3 regions of the Jeotgalibacillus sp. 10bf12 genome follow, and region 1 is predicted to be linked to each of the others. Evidence: predicted binding sites of a transcription regulator. Region 1 holds the regulator's gene; each other region holds the start of a gene.
What was found. Region 1 encodes LexA, which represses DNA repair genes until DNA is damaged. Its sites were predicted from a motif close to CGAACATATGTTCG; they were not measured.
Positions count from the first base shown of each region.

Region 1 (5,160 bases):
GTATATGCAAATGGAGCAGCCCCCATTGGCAGTCCCGGATGACCGGAGTTCGCTTTATCAATTGCATCAATTGATAAAGTTCTGATTGTGTTAATTGCTAAGTCGTCTGTCTTGTTAAACATCATCTACATCCTCTCTAAACTCACGTGATACGTCTTATTGTACAAAAAAAAAGAAGAGATGTACAAACATCTCTTCTTTTAATCATAATTCTCTAGATCCGTGGGCTATATAGGGAGATAATTAGTTCATTTTATTCCTGCTTTTTGCATCCTTGAGCTTTTGTGGCGTTACATCTTTACCTTCCGGGTCAACAACAGTCACATTTTCAATGGTCTGTTTCATTGAACCTCTGAATGCCTGTAAATATTCCTGTCTCAAAGCCCTTTGTTCCTCAGCTTCAATCTTTGTTAGCGTATCTTCTTTTGATTTTTTTGACAGTTCATTAATTCTTTTAATTTTCTCATTAGATAACATGTCTTTCACCCTTTCTTTCAGGTAAGCTTCTATGTATGTTAAAAGAAAGGGGAAAGTTTGACAAGTAATATGTTTACTTCGCTTCTGAATCCATATATTCAGTATACCTTCTATGAACAGTCGCTTTGGAAACCGGATGACCCAGCCCGCGTAAAACAGATGAAATCTCCTGGAATGTTAGACCGTTACCGCGCAGTCTTACAATTTCATCTACAGGGATTTCTATCTTTTCTCTTCCTTCTTTATTCCCGCGATTTTTCAGATTCTTGTGAGGTTTGAACCCCTTTTCAACTGCCCGCTTCATCCCTCTTTTTATCTTCAGGTTATGAAGTTTTCTCTGATGCTCCTCAACCATACTGACAATCTGCAGGATCATTGAATCTGATTCAGACAGCTGCAATTCACCATCATGAGCGATTGTATATATCTTTATTCCTTCTTTTTGGAGCGTGTGTAACAATGCGATCTTTGCATTTCCGCGTCCTATCCGGGTTTCATCCTGAATCAAAAGACCTTCTGCTTCATATAAACGTACATGATCAAGCAGTTCAAAAACACCTTCACGATCCAGGTCATATCCACTTTCTTTTTTACTGATAATCGAAACGACCTGATAGTTCATTTTATCAGCAAGAATTTTCAATTCATCTTCCTGCCGGGAAAGTGAAGTTTCCTGAGTTTCTTTTTCAGTACTGACTCTGCAGTAAATAATTACTTTCAACACGATCACTCCTTATTTCCGATCAGATGCCAGGTGAATCGCGTCATCACTGAATTTAAACGCCTCCTCGGGTACAGGGAGCTCCAGCTGTTCTCCTGCCACGATCAGATGTGAGGACAGCCCGTTATGTTCGGTTACCCATTCTATAAACCCCTCAGGCGTCATAGAAGTATGGCTGGCGTATTCTTCAGCATACGCCCAAAGCGTGTCCCCTTTTTGCACTGTAATTTCTGCATACGTTGCATCACTATTAGCTGTATTAGTAAAAACAAGAAATAAGCTGAAAAAAAGTGCAGTCACCACGAATAGAATAACAAATGAATATTTTCTCCACAATGCAGTCATTATTGATCGCCTCCATCGAATATGTGTTCGCTTTTGTTAATTCGAGTATAATACGAACATTTGTTTTGGTCAACATAAAAATCGAACTTATGTTTGTATTTTTAAAAACCATATGCTATAATTTAGAAAAGTTTTTAACTGAAAAGAGGTGCTGCAATATGAAGAAATTATCAAAACGCCAGCTTGATATATTAAACTTTATAAAACGTGAAGTTCAGGATAAAGGTTATCCGCCTTCCGTCCGTGAAATCGGACTTGCTGTTGGTTTAGCTTCAAGCTCTACGGTGCACGGACATCTTGCAAGACTTGAGAGTAAAGGATTAATCAGAAGAGATCCTACAAAACCAAGAGCAATTGAAGTTATTTCTCTAGAAGAGGAAAAAATTCCAACTCAACGCGTAGTCAATGTACCACTCGTTGGTAAAGTAACAGCAGGCTCACCTATTACTGCAATTGAAAATGTAGAAGAATATTTTCCTCTTCCTGAAAGGCTTGCATCTTCAGATGACGCCGTGTTCATGTTGGAGATCATGGGAGATTCTATGATTGAAGCAGGAATTTTAGACGGGGATCTTGTAATTGTTAAACAACAAAACACTGCTAACAATGGTGATATTGTTGTTGCAATGACTGATGAAGATGAAGCAACTGTTAAACGTTTCTTTAAAGAAAAAGACTTTGTCAGACTACAGCCGGAAAATTCCTCTATGGCACCAATTATTCTTAATAATGTATCCATACTCGGAAAAGTTGTAGGGGTATACAGACAGGTTCATTAAAAAAGCTGAACGCTTTGACATAATCGTCAAAGCGTTCAGCTTTTTTAATTTTCCCCAGATATATTACCGGTTTGATAACACTTTCTTTATATAAATTGCAACTTCCTCTGGACATTCTATAGGTAGCATATGCCCGCCGCTTTCAAACATATGAGTTTTACAGGTTCTGATCTTATCCTCTGCTTTTTCCAGCAGTTTAAAAGGATCATATATCACTTCTTCGCGGCCGACTGCAATATTTACTGGCATCATCAGCGATGCAAGTTCTTCTTTTTTAAACATTTTCGGCGGTGTCATGACATATTCCCAGCTGACATATTTTTGACCAATATAGTAAAGCTTAAAAAGCTTTTCATGTTCGTCTCGCCTTCTCACAGTCAGCCACCTGCAAAAATGATTAACAATCACTGACTCCCGGGGAATCAGATTAGTCAGCATAAGTCTTGAATAGAAAGATAAGTTCATTCTTTTGATTGAAGCAGCAGGCGACAAAACAATCAGTGATTTAACACGATCAGGTTTTAGAATGGCATAATTCAGTGCATGCCACCCGCCGTTTGAATGCCCTACGATTGTAACACTTGCAAGATTTAAGGCATCAAACAGCTCAGTAATCCATGTACTGTAATCTTCACGTTCATTTAGATGTTCTTTCGTGTTGCTATGATTAAATTCTCCGAGTACATTAACAAAATATAATCTGTAATCGCCTATAAGGTTGTTGGCTACTGCATACCATTCAGCTGAACTAAAACCAAAAGCATGAAAAAATATAATCGGTTCTTTATCCTGGTCACCACAAGTTAAGACTGATACATCTCCAAATGAGGTGTCAATAGTGTTTTCTTCATAAGGGATATCCCATAATTCCATTACTTTATCTTGTGCGTTCGAATATTTCTTATATCCTTCTTTTGATTTAAAACCTCTATATGTGTCTGCCATGAAAATCCCCCCCTCTATTTGATATACCCATTTTTTTTAAAAAGTGTCCTTATACATAAAAAAACCGGAAGCTGAACAGCTTCCGGTTTCTGAATGATTAATACATTTCTAAATACTGTTCTCTCTCCCATGGGTGAACCTGTGTGCGGAACATATCCCATTCGATTTCTTTTGCTTCAACGAAGTGCTCAAAGATATGGTCGCCAAGTCCATCGATAATGACCTGATCCTTCTTAAGCTCTTCAAGTGCTGCAAATAGTGTACCAGGCAGATCTTTAATACCTGCTGCTTCACGCTCTTCTTTATCCATTACATAAATGTTTCTGTCAATAGATTCAGGTGGAGTCAGACCGTTTTTGATCCCATCAAGACCTGCTTTAAGCATAACTGCCATAGCAAGATACGGGTTAGCAGAAGGGTCAACTGAACGTACTTCGACACGTGTACTCATTCCGCGGGAAGCAGGAATTCTCACTAACGGACTACGATTTCTTGCAGACCATGCGATATAACAAGGTGCTTCATAACCTGGCACAAGGCGCTTGTATGAGTTAACAGTAGGGTTCGTAACTGCTGTAAACCCTGAAGCGTGCTTAAGAATACCAGCCATGAACTGCTTCATTGTTTCACTCAGCTGCTTATCAGCATTTTCATCAAAGAATGAGTTTTTGCCTTCTGTAAATAAAGACATGTTGAAGTGCATTCCTGAGCCGTTAACACCAAATAATGGTTTAGGCATAAAGGTTGCATGTAATCCGTGTTTTCTTGCAATCGTTTTAACAACAAGTTTAAACGTCTGGATATCATCACAAGCAGATACTGCATCAGCATACTTAAAATCAATTTCATGCTGACCAGGTGCTACTTCGTGGTGAGACGCTTCAATTTCAAAGCCCATTTTTTCAAGTTCAATTACAATATCACGTCGGCAGTTTTCCCCAAGGTCGGTAGGAGCAAGGTCAAAATATCCGCCTTTGTCATTTAACTCAAGTGTTGGCTCTCCATTAACATCAAGCTTGAACAGAAAGAACTCCGGCTCTGGCCCAAGGTTAAAATCAGTAAATCCAAGCTCTTCCATTTCAGTTAATACACGCTTTAAGTTATTACGCGGATCACCATCGAACGGTGTTCCATCCGGATTATAAATATCACAGATCAAGCGTGCTACTTTACCGTCTCCAGCTGTCCATGGGAATACTACCCAAGTATCAAGATCCGGGAATAAATACATATCTGACTCTTCAATACGAACAAAACCTTCGATTGATGAACCATCAAACATCATTTTATTATCTAATGCTTTCTCTAATTGACTTACAGGAATCTCAACGTTTTTGATTGTACCAAGGATATCAGTAAATTGAAGTCTGATAAAGTTTACGTTTTGCTCCTTAGCCATTTTCATAATGTCTTCTCTTGAATACGTACTCATTTGTAATTCCTCCTGTTTTTATGTAATTTTTTAACGAAAGAATCTTGAAAGATCTCCCGCTCTCAAACTGTTTTTGCTGTACTTGCCATTACCCATCATTTCCTGTTTTAACAGTTTTCTTAAATCACTCTCTGATAAGTCCGGCTTTTTAGCAGGTCGATCTGATTCGGCTTCTGTGCCATCCCCCAGGATCCGCTTAATTCCAGCCATATTGACTCCCTGCTCTAGTAAATCCTTGATTTCAAGCAGTTTATCAATATCGTTCAATGAAAAGAGACGGCGGTTCCCTTCCGTTCTTGCCGGAGTTACTAATCCATGCTCTTCATAGTAGCGAATCTGACGGGCGGTTAAATCGGCCAGCTGCATGACTGTCCCAATAGGAAAAAGCGGCATGCTCCGTCTAATATCACTGCCCATCATATAACCCCTTTCTTGCCTGTCGACAATCTAACTATATAACA
Region 1 is NZ_CP200276.1:2,410,965-2,416,124, reverse strand. Features, by position in the region: gene tkt (transketolase) at 1-122, opposite strand, end outside; gene DH10bf12_RS12505 (DUF896 domain-containing protein) at 244-477, opposite strand; gene DH10bf12_RS12500 (YneB family resolvase-like protein) at 551-1,198, opposite strand; gene yneA (cell division suppressor protein YneA) at 1,211-1,543, opposite strand; gene lexA (transcriptional repressor LexA) at 1,702-2,322, shown strand; gene DH10bf12_RS12485 (alpha/beta fold hydrolase) at 2,386-3,267, opposite strand; gene glnA (type I glutamate--ammonia ligase) at 3,365-4,699, opposite strand; gene DH10bf12_RS12475 (MerR family transcriptional regulator) at 4,730-5,116, opposite strand.

Region 2 (5,160 bases), 900 kb from region 1:
ATTTTTCAGCGTTTCAATCAGACGGTCATTGTCACGCTGGTGTAAGCCGATAGAAGGCTCATCCAGAATGTAGAGAACACCTGTCAGCTGAGAGCCGATCTGGGTTGCAAGCCTGATCCGCTGGGCTTCCCCGCCTGAGAGTGTTCCGGCTGCACGGCTTAATGTCAGGTAGTCGAGTCCAACGTTTATCAGGAACGTCAGACGCTCATTGATTTCTCTTAAGATCAGACGGGCAATCTGCATTTCTTTTTCAGTCAGTTCTACACGATTAAAAAATTCTTTTGCTTCTTCAATTGAAAAAGAAGTAATATGTCCAATATGAAGATCCTGTACTTTTACAGCGAGGCTTTCACGCTTCAGACGGTGACCTTCGCAGCTTGGGCAGTGATGCTGTGCCATATATTTCTGCATCTGCTCACGAATATAATCTGAGCTCGTCTCGCGGAAGCGTCTCTCTACGTTTTTCAGTACACCCTCAAAATTTATTTTATTTTCACGGACCTGACCAAAATCATTCTCATAGCGGAAGTAGATTTTGTCACGGCCGGACCCTTTAAGAATTTTATCCATTTGTTTCTTAGGGATATCCTTAACCGGAGTATCCATATCAATCTCATAATGGTCGCAAACTGCTTTTAGCATCGATGGGTAGTACTGAGAGCTCGTCGGCTCCCATGGTGCGATCGCATGCTCATTCAGCGTGAGGCTCCAGTCAGGAATGACAAGCTCAAGGTCAACTTCAAGCTTTGTCCCCAGACCATCACATTCGGGGCAGGCACCAAACGGCGAATTGAATGAGAACATACGCGGCTCAAGCTCTTCAATTGAAAAGCCGCAAATCGGGCAGGCGTGATGTTCATTAAATTTGATTTCCTCTTCACCAATGACATCCACAATGACATTCCCGTCTCCAAGCTTCAGTGCAGCTTCGAGTGAATCTGCCAGACGTGCTTCAGCACCTTCTTTTACGACAATACGGTCAATGATCACTTCAATGGAATGCTTTTTATTTTTATCAAGCTCAATGTCATCACCGATATCCATCATTTCACCGTTCACACGTACACGTACATACCCCTGCTTTTTCACGTCTTCAAGAATTTTTGCATGGGTTCCTTTACGTCCTGAAACAAGTGGTGAAAGAACCTGGAGCTTGGTGCGTTCAGGATATTCATAAATCCGGTCTACCATCTGTTCAACTGTCTGTGAGGTGATTTCAATGCCGTGATCAGGACAGACCGGTCTGCCGACACGTGCAAATAACAATCGGAGGTAGTCATAAATTTCAGTAACAGTTCCGACTGTTGAACGCGGGTTTCTGCTGGTTGTTTTCTGATCAATTGAAATCGCCGGTGATAATCCTTCGATTGTATCGACATCCGGCTTATCCATCTGGCCGAGAAATTGTCTTGCATAAGCAGAGAGCGACTCAACATACCGTCTCTGCCCTTCCGCATAAATCGTGTCAAATGCGAGTGATGATTTACCTGATCCTGAAAGACCTGTCATCACAACGAGTTTGTCACGCGGAATTTTTATATCAATATTTTTAAGATTATGAGCGCGGGCGCCCTGTATAATAATCTGATCTTTACCCATAGTCAGGTCATCCTTCCGCTTTCAGTTCTAAAACGAGGTCACGCAGCTCAGCCGCTTTTTCAAAATCAAGCGCACGTGCTGCTTCCTTCATTTCAATCTCCATTGACTCAATGACTTTCGCACGTTCCTGCTTAGACATCTTCTTCATCTGCTCAGCAGGTGATACATATTCTTCCGCTTCTTCAACCGCGTGCGTTGCACGGATCACATCACGGATTTCCTTATTAATCGTAACAGGTGTAATGCCATGTTCTTCATTATAAGCAATCTGTTTCTCACGTCTTCTCGCTGTCTCTTCCATCGCACGCGACATAGAGTCAGTCACTTTATCTGCATATAAAATGACGTGACCATTTGAGTTACGTGCAGCTCGGCCCATTGTCTGGATCAATGAACGGTCAGAACGGAGGAAGCCTTCTTTATCCGCATCTAAAATTGTAATAAGTGACACTTCAGGAATATCCAGTCCTTCACGTAAAAGGTTGATTCCGATTAACACATCATATTTACCAACCCGCAGATCTCTGATGATTTCAATCCGCTCAAGCGTCTTTATTTCTGAATGGAGATACTGAACTTTAATGCCGATTTCCTTCAGATAATCAGTAAGATCCTCAGACATTTTTTTCGTCAGAGTTGTGATCAGCGTTCGTTCATTTTTCGCAATCCGCTCCTGGATTTCACCAAGCAGGTCATCAATCTGACCTTCACTCGGGCGGATTTCAACGGTTGGATCTAGCAGCCCGGTTGGACGAATGATCTGCTCAACCATTTCATCAGTGTGCTCCATTTCGTATGGACCCGGTGTTGCTGATACATAAATGGCATTATGCACATGCTTTTCAAATTCATCAAATTTCAATGGGCGGTTATCCATCGCGGAAGGAAGACGGAAGCCGTGATCTACAAGCACTTTCTTCCTCGCCTGGTCCCCGTTATACATTCCGCGTACCTGAGGGAGCGTTACGTGTGATTCATCAATGACTAAAAGAAAATCATCCGGGAAGTAATCCAGCAGTGTATAAGGCGTTGCACCTGCTTCGCGCAGTGTCAGGTGTCTTGAGTAGTTCTCAATCCCTGAACAAAAGCCCATCTCCCTCATCATCTCAAGATCATAGCGCGTACGCTGTTCAAGGCGCTGCGCTTCAAGCAGCTTATCTTCTTCCTTCATGATCTTCAGCTGTTCTTCAAGCTCTTTTTCAATGTTTTCAATTGCGACACGCATTTTTTCTTCACGCGTGACGAAGTGGGATGCCGGGAATACTGCCACATGATCGCGATCACCAAGAATTTCGCCTGTCAGGGCATCCACCATTCTGATCCGGTCAATTTCATCACCGAAAAACTCTACGCGAATACAGTGCTCATCATTTTTAGCAGGGAAGATTTCAACTACATCCCCGCGCACACGGAACGTTCCGCGGGTAAAAGCAATATCATTGCGCTCATACTGAATGTCAACGAGTCTTCTAAGCAGCTGGTTCCGTTCAATTTCCATTCCGACACGAAGTGAAACAACGAGTTCTTTATATTCTTCCGGCGAACCTAAGCCATAAATACATGAAACGGACGAGATAATAATGACATCATCACGCTCAAACAGTGAAGATGTCGCTGAGTGACGCAGCTTATCAATTTCATCATTGATGCTTGCATCTTTTTCTATAAACGTATCGGTCTGAGGCACGTAAGCTTCAGGCTGATAATAATCATAATAGCTGACAAAATATTCAACAGCGTTATTTGGGAAGAACTCTTTAAACTCACTATAAAGCTGTCCGGCAAGCGTTTTGTTATGGGCAATGACCAGCGTTGGTTTTTTCACTTCCTGTACAACATTCGAAACCGTAAAGGTCTTCCCTGTACCAGTCGCACCAAGCAGTGTCTGATGCCGCTTCTTCTTTTCAACACCCTCTACAAGCTTCTTAATTGCAGCAGGCTGATCCCCCGCCGGCTGATATTTTGATTGCAAATCAAATTCCTGCACCATTCTTTCAACGCCTCCTATAAATCTTTCCGATAAAACCTTCTTCTATATTCATACCCTTTATGATGAAATGAAACAGGGTTTTAAGCAAATTAATTGTCTCAACTAGTTTACCACCATGAGATTAAAAATAACAGCAAAAAGCGAACATACATTCCCGGTGGGTTTTTAGTGGTGTGGTTGAGAGGGTTTGAGACATGTTGGAGGACGGATCAATACATTCTGGCGGCGGGGATTGCTAGATTCTCAGTATACAAAGCGACAACTCCACTATCCCAATAAAAAACAGCGCCGAATCTATGCGATTCCGCGCTGTTTTTCTGTGTAGTTCTTCATATATCGGTTGACGTACCAGAGACCGAGTGTCAGTGAAGCTGCATCGACAATGATGACATACCAGCTGCCTGTATAGCCTTTATAAGAAGAGCCGGCAATCAGTGCAATGGTCAGCAGCATTGCAATAGTGCGGCTGTATGTGATTCGGGTAAATAGGATAACGAGTAATGCTGGAAGAAACATGGCCATTAGAATTTTTGTGCCCATTTCATCACCTCACGATACAATCATACTGAACTCATTTTGATGCTGCAATAAGATTTTCCGTTATTTTGCTTAATTCTGAGTGAGGAATAAACTTTTCAGCGAGCATATCAGGCAGCACACTCTCGAGGAAAAACGCCACGCTCGTCATTTCGCTGAACTTCAGGATGGTGGATAATGCCTCCTGATAGATCTCAAGAAAGATCGGCTCAGGGTTTCCTTTTTGTATTTCACCAAATGATTCATACAGCAGATCAATTTTATCCGCGACAGATAAAATACTCCCTTCAAGCGTGCGATCCTTCCCCTCTTTAAAACGCGCAAGGTAAATCGACTGATACTCCTCAGGAAATTCTGTCTGCACGAACCGGTGCGCCATTTCCTCCTCAACCTCACTGAACAGACGGTTTAGTTCAGAGGATGCGTATTTAACCGGCGTTTTGATATCACCCGTAAAAATCTCAGGGTAATCATGATTCAACGCTTTCTCGTAAAGGTTTTTCCAATTGACGGTTTTACCGTGGTGCTCTTCAACTGTTCCGAGAAACTGGGCAATCTTTGTCACTTTAAATGAATGAGCGGCAACTGTGTGTTCATTGTATTTAAACTTGCCGGGACAGCGGTAAAGCTTTTCCATATCCGATAAACTTTTAAAATAATGATGAATCCCCATAAGCTCACCCCGTTAATTTTAGCTAATCGTAGCATTCACAGTGTGTAAAGTACAATACATAATATGTGAAAATTTTGCTAAAGGATTTGGGTGGAGAGCGGGGAGGTTGTTTTATTTAGTCACCTTTGATTGTTATTCCATCACCTTTTATTTTATTCGATCAGGTTTATTGTCAATTCAGCCTCAGCCGCTTTGCATATAGTTCATTCTTACACCTTTTAACTTTTATCTATCATCAATCAAATTTATTCAATCATCTTTCTCATTATTCGATGCAGCTGGGCCAAAATAAAAACAGCCCGATTACTCAGGCTGTCTCACGTTTACGATCTTCAATTAAAATCAAACCAAGCTGATAGTG
Region 2 is NZ_CP200276.1:3,313,638-3,318,797, forward strand. Features, by position in the region: gene uvrA (excinuclease ABC subunit UvrA) at 1-1,599, opposite strand, end outside; gene uvrB (excinuclease ABC subunit UvrB) at 1,607-3,589, opposite strand; gene DH10bf12_RS17390 (CsbA family protein) at 3,884-4,129, opposite strand; gene DH10bf12_RS17395 (HD domain-containing protein) at 4,161-4,799, opposite strand; gene DH10bf12_RS17400 (hypothetical protein) at 5,107-5,160, opposite strand, start outside.
Region 2: uvrB (excinuclease ABC subunit UvrB) is a predicted target of LexA. The motif match lies at 3,731-3,744, and genes of this name have one in related genera.

Region 3 (5,160 bases), 820 kb from region 1:
GAATTTCACGTTTTGATGAGGCCGGATGTATATAAAGAAAATGAGACACCGGTTGAAAGGGGCTTTTTTGAAAATCAATTGATAAATGACAAACAGCATATCTTCGTGGCCTGCATAGACACTGACATAGCCGGTGTGATTGTAACGAAGGAAGAAGAGGTCCTTGAGAATACGTTTGTCAAAGCAAGGACAGTATTATTAATCCAAAGCTTATGTGTAGCTGAGATACATAGAAATAAGGGAATCGGAAAGAAGCTGACTGAATACGTTTTTGATTTAGGAAGAAGTCTTAAAGTAGATAGTATTGAGTTAGGTGTATTGGATGAAAATACAGCTGCCATTGAATTTTATCAGAGGGTTGGGATGAAAACGAAAAGCAGAAGAATGGAGATTTTGTTGTAGTAACTGATAAATTTCTTCATTAAAAAAGAAGCTTTATTTTCAAGCTTCTCTTCTGCAGTTTATTTAGTTGTGTAGTGTTAAAACTTTAACGGTCGTATATCTATCATTAAAGTTTTTTTACTTCATTCCCACAGTAAGCTGTTGAACTAAAGATTTTAACTTCACCGGGCTAAACGGTTTGGTGATAAAATGGTTGATCCCGCATTTACGTGCATTTTCCTGATCTTTCTGCTGCGTCATTGCGGTTAACATAATAATATGTTTAGGAAAGTGATCGCGCGACAGATTTTCTACTACTTCAATACCAGACAGCTTTGGCATAATGTTATCAATCACGCAAATATGGTATTCCTCATTCTTCAGTCTTTCTAAAGCTTCTTGGCCATCTGAAGCAAAGTCCAGTTCAGCATCTAATTCTTCCAGCGTGTCGCTAATCAGCATTCTTGAAAACTTTTCATCATCAGCGATTAGAATTTTCATCGTACGACCTCCCAGACAATACGCCTAAATAAAAATGTTATTTAAATAATATCTTGAACTAGATAGAAGTGAAAAACAAGTCATATTTGGTTTTTGTTATGTATGCAGAGATAGCAGAAGTAAGGAGAGCTAAGGTGATTAGGTGAGATCCTTTAACATAAAAAAGCGAAATCCGAGTTAATTAACCGGACTTCGCTTTCTCAATTAATTCACTTTCGCAAAACCAAATCCAGAAGCTATGTCGTCACCAACAGAAGAGCTGCGTCCGCCGAGGATATCATTTACTTTCGCGCGGTTTTGAAGCTCAGTACGAAGCTGGACGTGAGAGAAACCTGGGTTTTCTGCCCATACTTTAGCTGCAAGTCCTGCTACGTGTGGAGATGCCATTGATGTACCGCTGATTGTGTTATAACCGCCATTTGGCCAAGTTGAGAAGATTGCTGCACCTGGAGCAGAAATTTCAACGTCACCTTCCTGGATCAGGTAGTCGCCAGCACCGTTACGAACGCCTCTTGAAGAGAAATCAGCTACACGGTATGTACCGTTTTCAAATCTATTCTCAAGTGCTGCAACTGCAACTGCATTTTGAAGTGCACCAGGGTAGCCGATTGAACCAGCGCGGAAGCCTGAGTTACCAGCTGCTGCTACTACCAGAACGCCTTTACCATATGCATAGTTTACTGCATCTTCAATTAATGGGCTGTTTCCTGATGAACCAAGAGACATGTTGATCACTGTTTTTGTGCCGGTTGCAACAGCCTGATCAGCTGTGTGGCGGATTGCCGCTGCGATATCATCTGAGTAACCAGAACCGTCATCTCCAAGTACTTTGTATGCCCAAAGATCTGCATCCGGTGCAACACCGTATACGCCTGAACCGTCACTACCGCCATCTGCAAGTACAGAACCTGCAACGTGTGTACCGTGACCATCCACATCATTACATGATCCGTTTACAAGCGGAGTCGCCTGTGTGAAGTCTTTACACTGCTCAACTGTTCCCTGAAGGTCATGGTGCCCCGTGAATACACCTGTATCAAGTACTGCTACATTGATGCCTGAACCACCTGATGTTGCAGTAACATTAGCATCATTATAGATTGCTTCAATGCCCCATGGTGTCTGGTCAGCCGGTGCAGAGAATGCAGTCGTTACATTTTCATTGCCTCTGAGTGCATCAACTGACACCTCGTCCACTTTTGTCAGTTTCAGATTCTTATTGTTTTGAAGGGCTTTGAATTGCGCCTCGTTCATGTCAGTTGAAAATCCATTCGCGCTCAGTTCCCAGCGAGAATCATATTGTTTTTGCAATGACTCTTTCGTTTTTTTAGCTGATTCTCCTGATACCTCTACATATACGCGGAACTTTTCAGCGTTGTTAGACTGTTGATCAGGTGCTGCACTTGCCCCCGCTGGTACTGCCAGGCTTGCTGCTAATAATAAACTCATCATGACACTTCTCGACTTTTTCAATTCCTTCGACTCCTTTTGTCTAAATATTTTGTGAATAGACTCATCCTAACAAAAGCCGCGGGTCTTGTTTATCGGGAAAATTGAAGAGAGGAGGATACGGCAAAGGGGTATAAAACCCTTTATTTGTAAGGGTTTGTACGGAGTGTGGGGGATTGCCTCCTATGCGGGTTGGGAAAATTTCAGAAAAAGCGCCGGAGTCATATCTGTTTTTTTGTATAAAAATTTTATAAGGCTGAATAAAAGTGGTTTTAAAAGGATTATTTTTCTATAACTTTACATTTCATCCTTTAATCATTATTGTATATCTGCATTTATTTTTAAAATTCTAATTGATAAAAAGAACATTTGTTCGTATAATTTTCTTAAAAGTGGGTAATAGTATTAAAAGAAACTTACGCTGAATAGAGGAGTGAGGGTGATGGAAGTTGACTATTCTCTTGAAAAGAAAAAAGAAATTCTTTGCGTGGATATGAGAAGCTTTTATGCAAGCTGCACAGCAGTTGAACTTGGTCAGGATCCTTTGACATGTAAGATTGCGATCATCGGCAACCAGGAGCAAAAGGGCAGTGTCGTGCTTGCCGCTTCTCCGCGTGCGAAAAGTGAGCATGGTATCAGAACCGGCACAAGACGTCATGAGATCCCCGACATACCTGATCTTCAATTAATTGAACCGGATATGGGACAGTATCTCAGGCTGTCCACTGAAATAACGAAGATTTTTACAAGGTTCGTTCCAAAAGAAAATATACACGTTTACAGCGTGGATGAAAGTTTTATTCAGGTGGATGGTACTTCTTCGTTGTGGGGAGGACCGCATGCTGTCGCACGAATGATCTCTGATGATATGATGCGTGAATTTGGTTTGCCGTGTGCAATCGGAATCGGACCAAATATGCTGATCGCCAAGCTTTGTCTTGATCTTGAAGCGAAAAAGAAAGGGATCTGTGAATGGACGTTTGAGGATATTCCAAAGAAACTCTGGCCGCTCCAGCCTCTTTCAGCGATGTGGGGAATTGGACGCCAGCTTGAAAAACGCTTGAACCGGATGGGGATTTATTCAATTGGTGACCTTGCAGCCCATGATCTCAGTCATCTTGAATCAATTTTTGGCGTGATGGGCAATCAATTGTATTATCACGCACACGGAATTGACCGCTCAGAGATCGGCGCACCAATTATTCAGGGACAGGTGAGCTATGGAAAGAGTCAGATCCTTCTCAGAGACTACAATAAAATAGAAGAAATTGAAGCAGTGCTGCTTGAAATGTGTGAGGAAGTAGCAAGAAGAGCGAGGAACAAACATCTAGGCGGTCGTACGATTCATTTAGGAGTTGGCTACAGCAAGCGCACACCAATCAAACCATTCCACCGCTCAAAGTCACTGGATAAACCGACGTCGATTACGATGGAAATTTACGAGGTATGCCTTGAGATCCTCCATGAAAACCTGCAGCCATTTCCAGTCAGAAAGATTTCTATTTCATTAACTAATCTGGCAGATGATTCAGCGCTGCAGCTGGATCTGTTCAATCCCGGCCGCGAAAAAGTGCACCGTCTTGGCTACGTCATGGACGACGTACGACAGCGCTTCGGCTCCACTGCACTGCTCAGAGCTATTTCCTATACAGAGGGCGGGACAACGAGAAGAAGATCCAGATTAATTGGCGGGCATATTTCGAAGAAGGAGTCGATGAGTTGAATATGAATGTATGCAGAGGATATATTAAGTGAAGAGCGAGGGGGGAGGGCAGACGTAGTCTTCGCTGCAAAGCAATACTTCCTCTAACGAAAAATGATACAAATTATAAATTAACATAGGTATATGATCTATAAATTTCAATTTCATCTAGTAAGCCCCTTCATTTTCTAGTAGGAAAGAGCCTGAAGGTGATGGGGATTATACACTGGCGGAGCTGATAGTATTAATTGCAGGTCCGGTTGCATTTGTCATCGGATTGATTGTTTTTGCTGTATCGTTTAAAGGGAAAAAACCTGCAGATGAAACGTAGCGAAGTAAGGATCTGTCAATTCCTTTGTAAATCAAACTCGATCTCTCAACCAACTTTCATACCTTCCGAATCACAAACCCTTTCACCATTGTTCTTAAAATTTCAATCAGCTGAAGCGACAGATTTTCAGGAGTGAGGTTATAGTCATTACGGATCCACTCTGTGATGAGGCCCGCGGTGCCATGTGCCATGTATTTTTTATGTGCTTTCGTATTCAAATGACTGCTATTGTCTAATGTGAATTCAAATTGTTTTTCAAGCACCTGATAGATCGCATCAGGCAGGTCGTGATGGATGCCCGGGATCGTATCATCTGTGAGAACAAGATCGAAGTAAGCACGATTTTCTTTAATGAAATAGATCAGATCATACGAATGTGCGTTCATTTCTTCTGTTTTAATTACTCTGCCAAGCGCATACTTTTTTGTGCTGGTATCAATGATCCCCTCAAACATCTCTTTTCTAAGTTCTTTAGCAAGGTCCTCTTTATCTAAGAAATAATAGTAGAAAGTCGTCCGGTTATACTGAGCACGATTCACAATATCTGTGACGGTCACATGCTGGTATCCTTTTTCGGCTACAAGTGAAAGGAATGCCTGCTTCAGGTGTGATTTGGTCCGTAATGTTTGTCGGTTTTCGTTATACGGTTTCATTTTATTACCTCTCAGTCAACAGATTGTATAGATGTGTCGGATCAGGCAACACTGACAGAAGTATTACTGATTGAAGGACAACTGAACTGCGCTTACAATAAGTATGTAAGCGGATTCATATCAACAGGTTGTTTTGATTTTAA
Region 3 is NZ_CP200276.1:1,589,830-1,594,989, forward strand. Features, by position in the region: gene DH10bf12_RS08380 (GNAT family N-acetyltransferase) at 1-402, shown strand, start outside; gene DH10bf12_RS08385 (response regulator) at 520-882, opposite strand; gene DH10bf12_RS08390 (S8 family peptidase) at 1,087-2,355, opposite strand; gene DH10bf12_RS08395 (Y-family DNA polymerase) at 2,774-4,054, shown strand; gene DH10bf12_RS08400 (TetR/AcrR family transcriptional regulator) at 4,421-5,017, opposite strand.
Region 3: DH10bf12_RS08395 (Y-family DNA polymerase) is a predicted target of LexA. The motif match lies at 2,694-2,707, and genes of this name have one in related genera.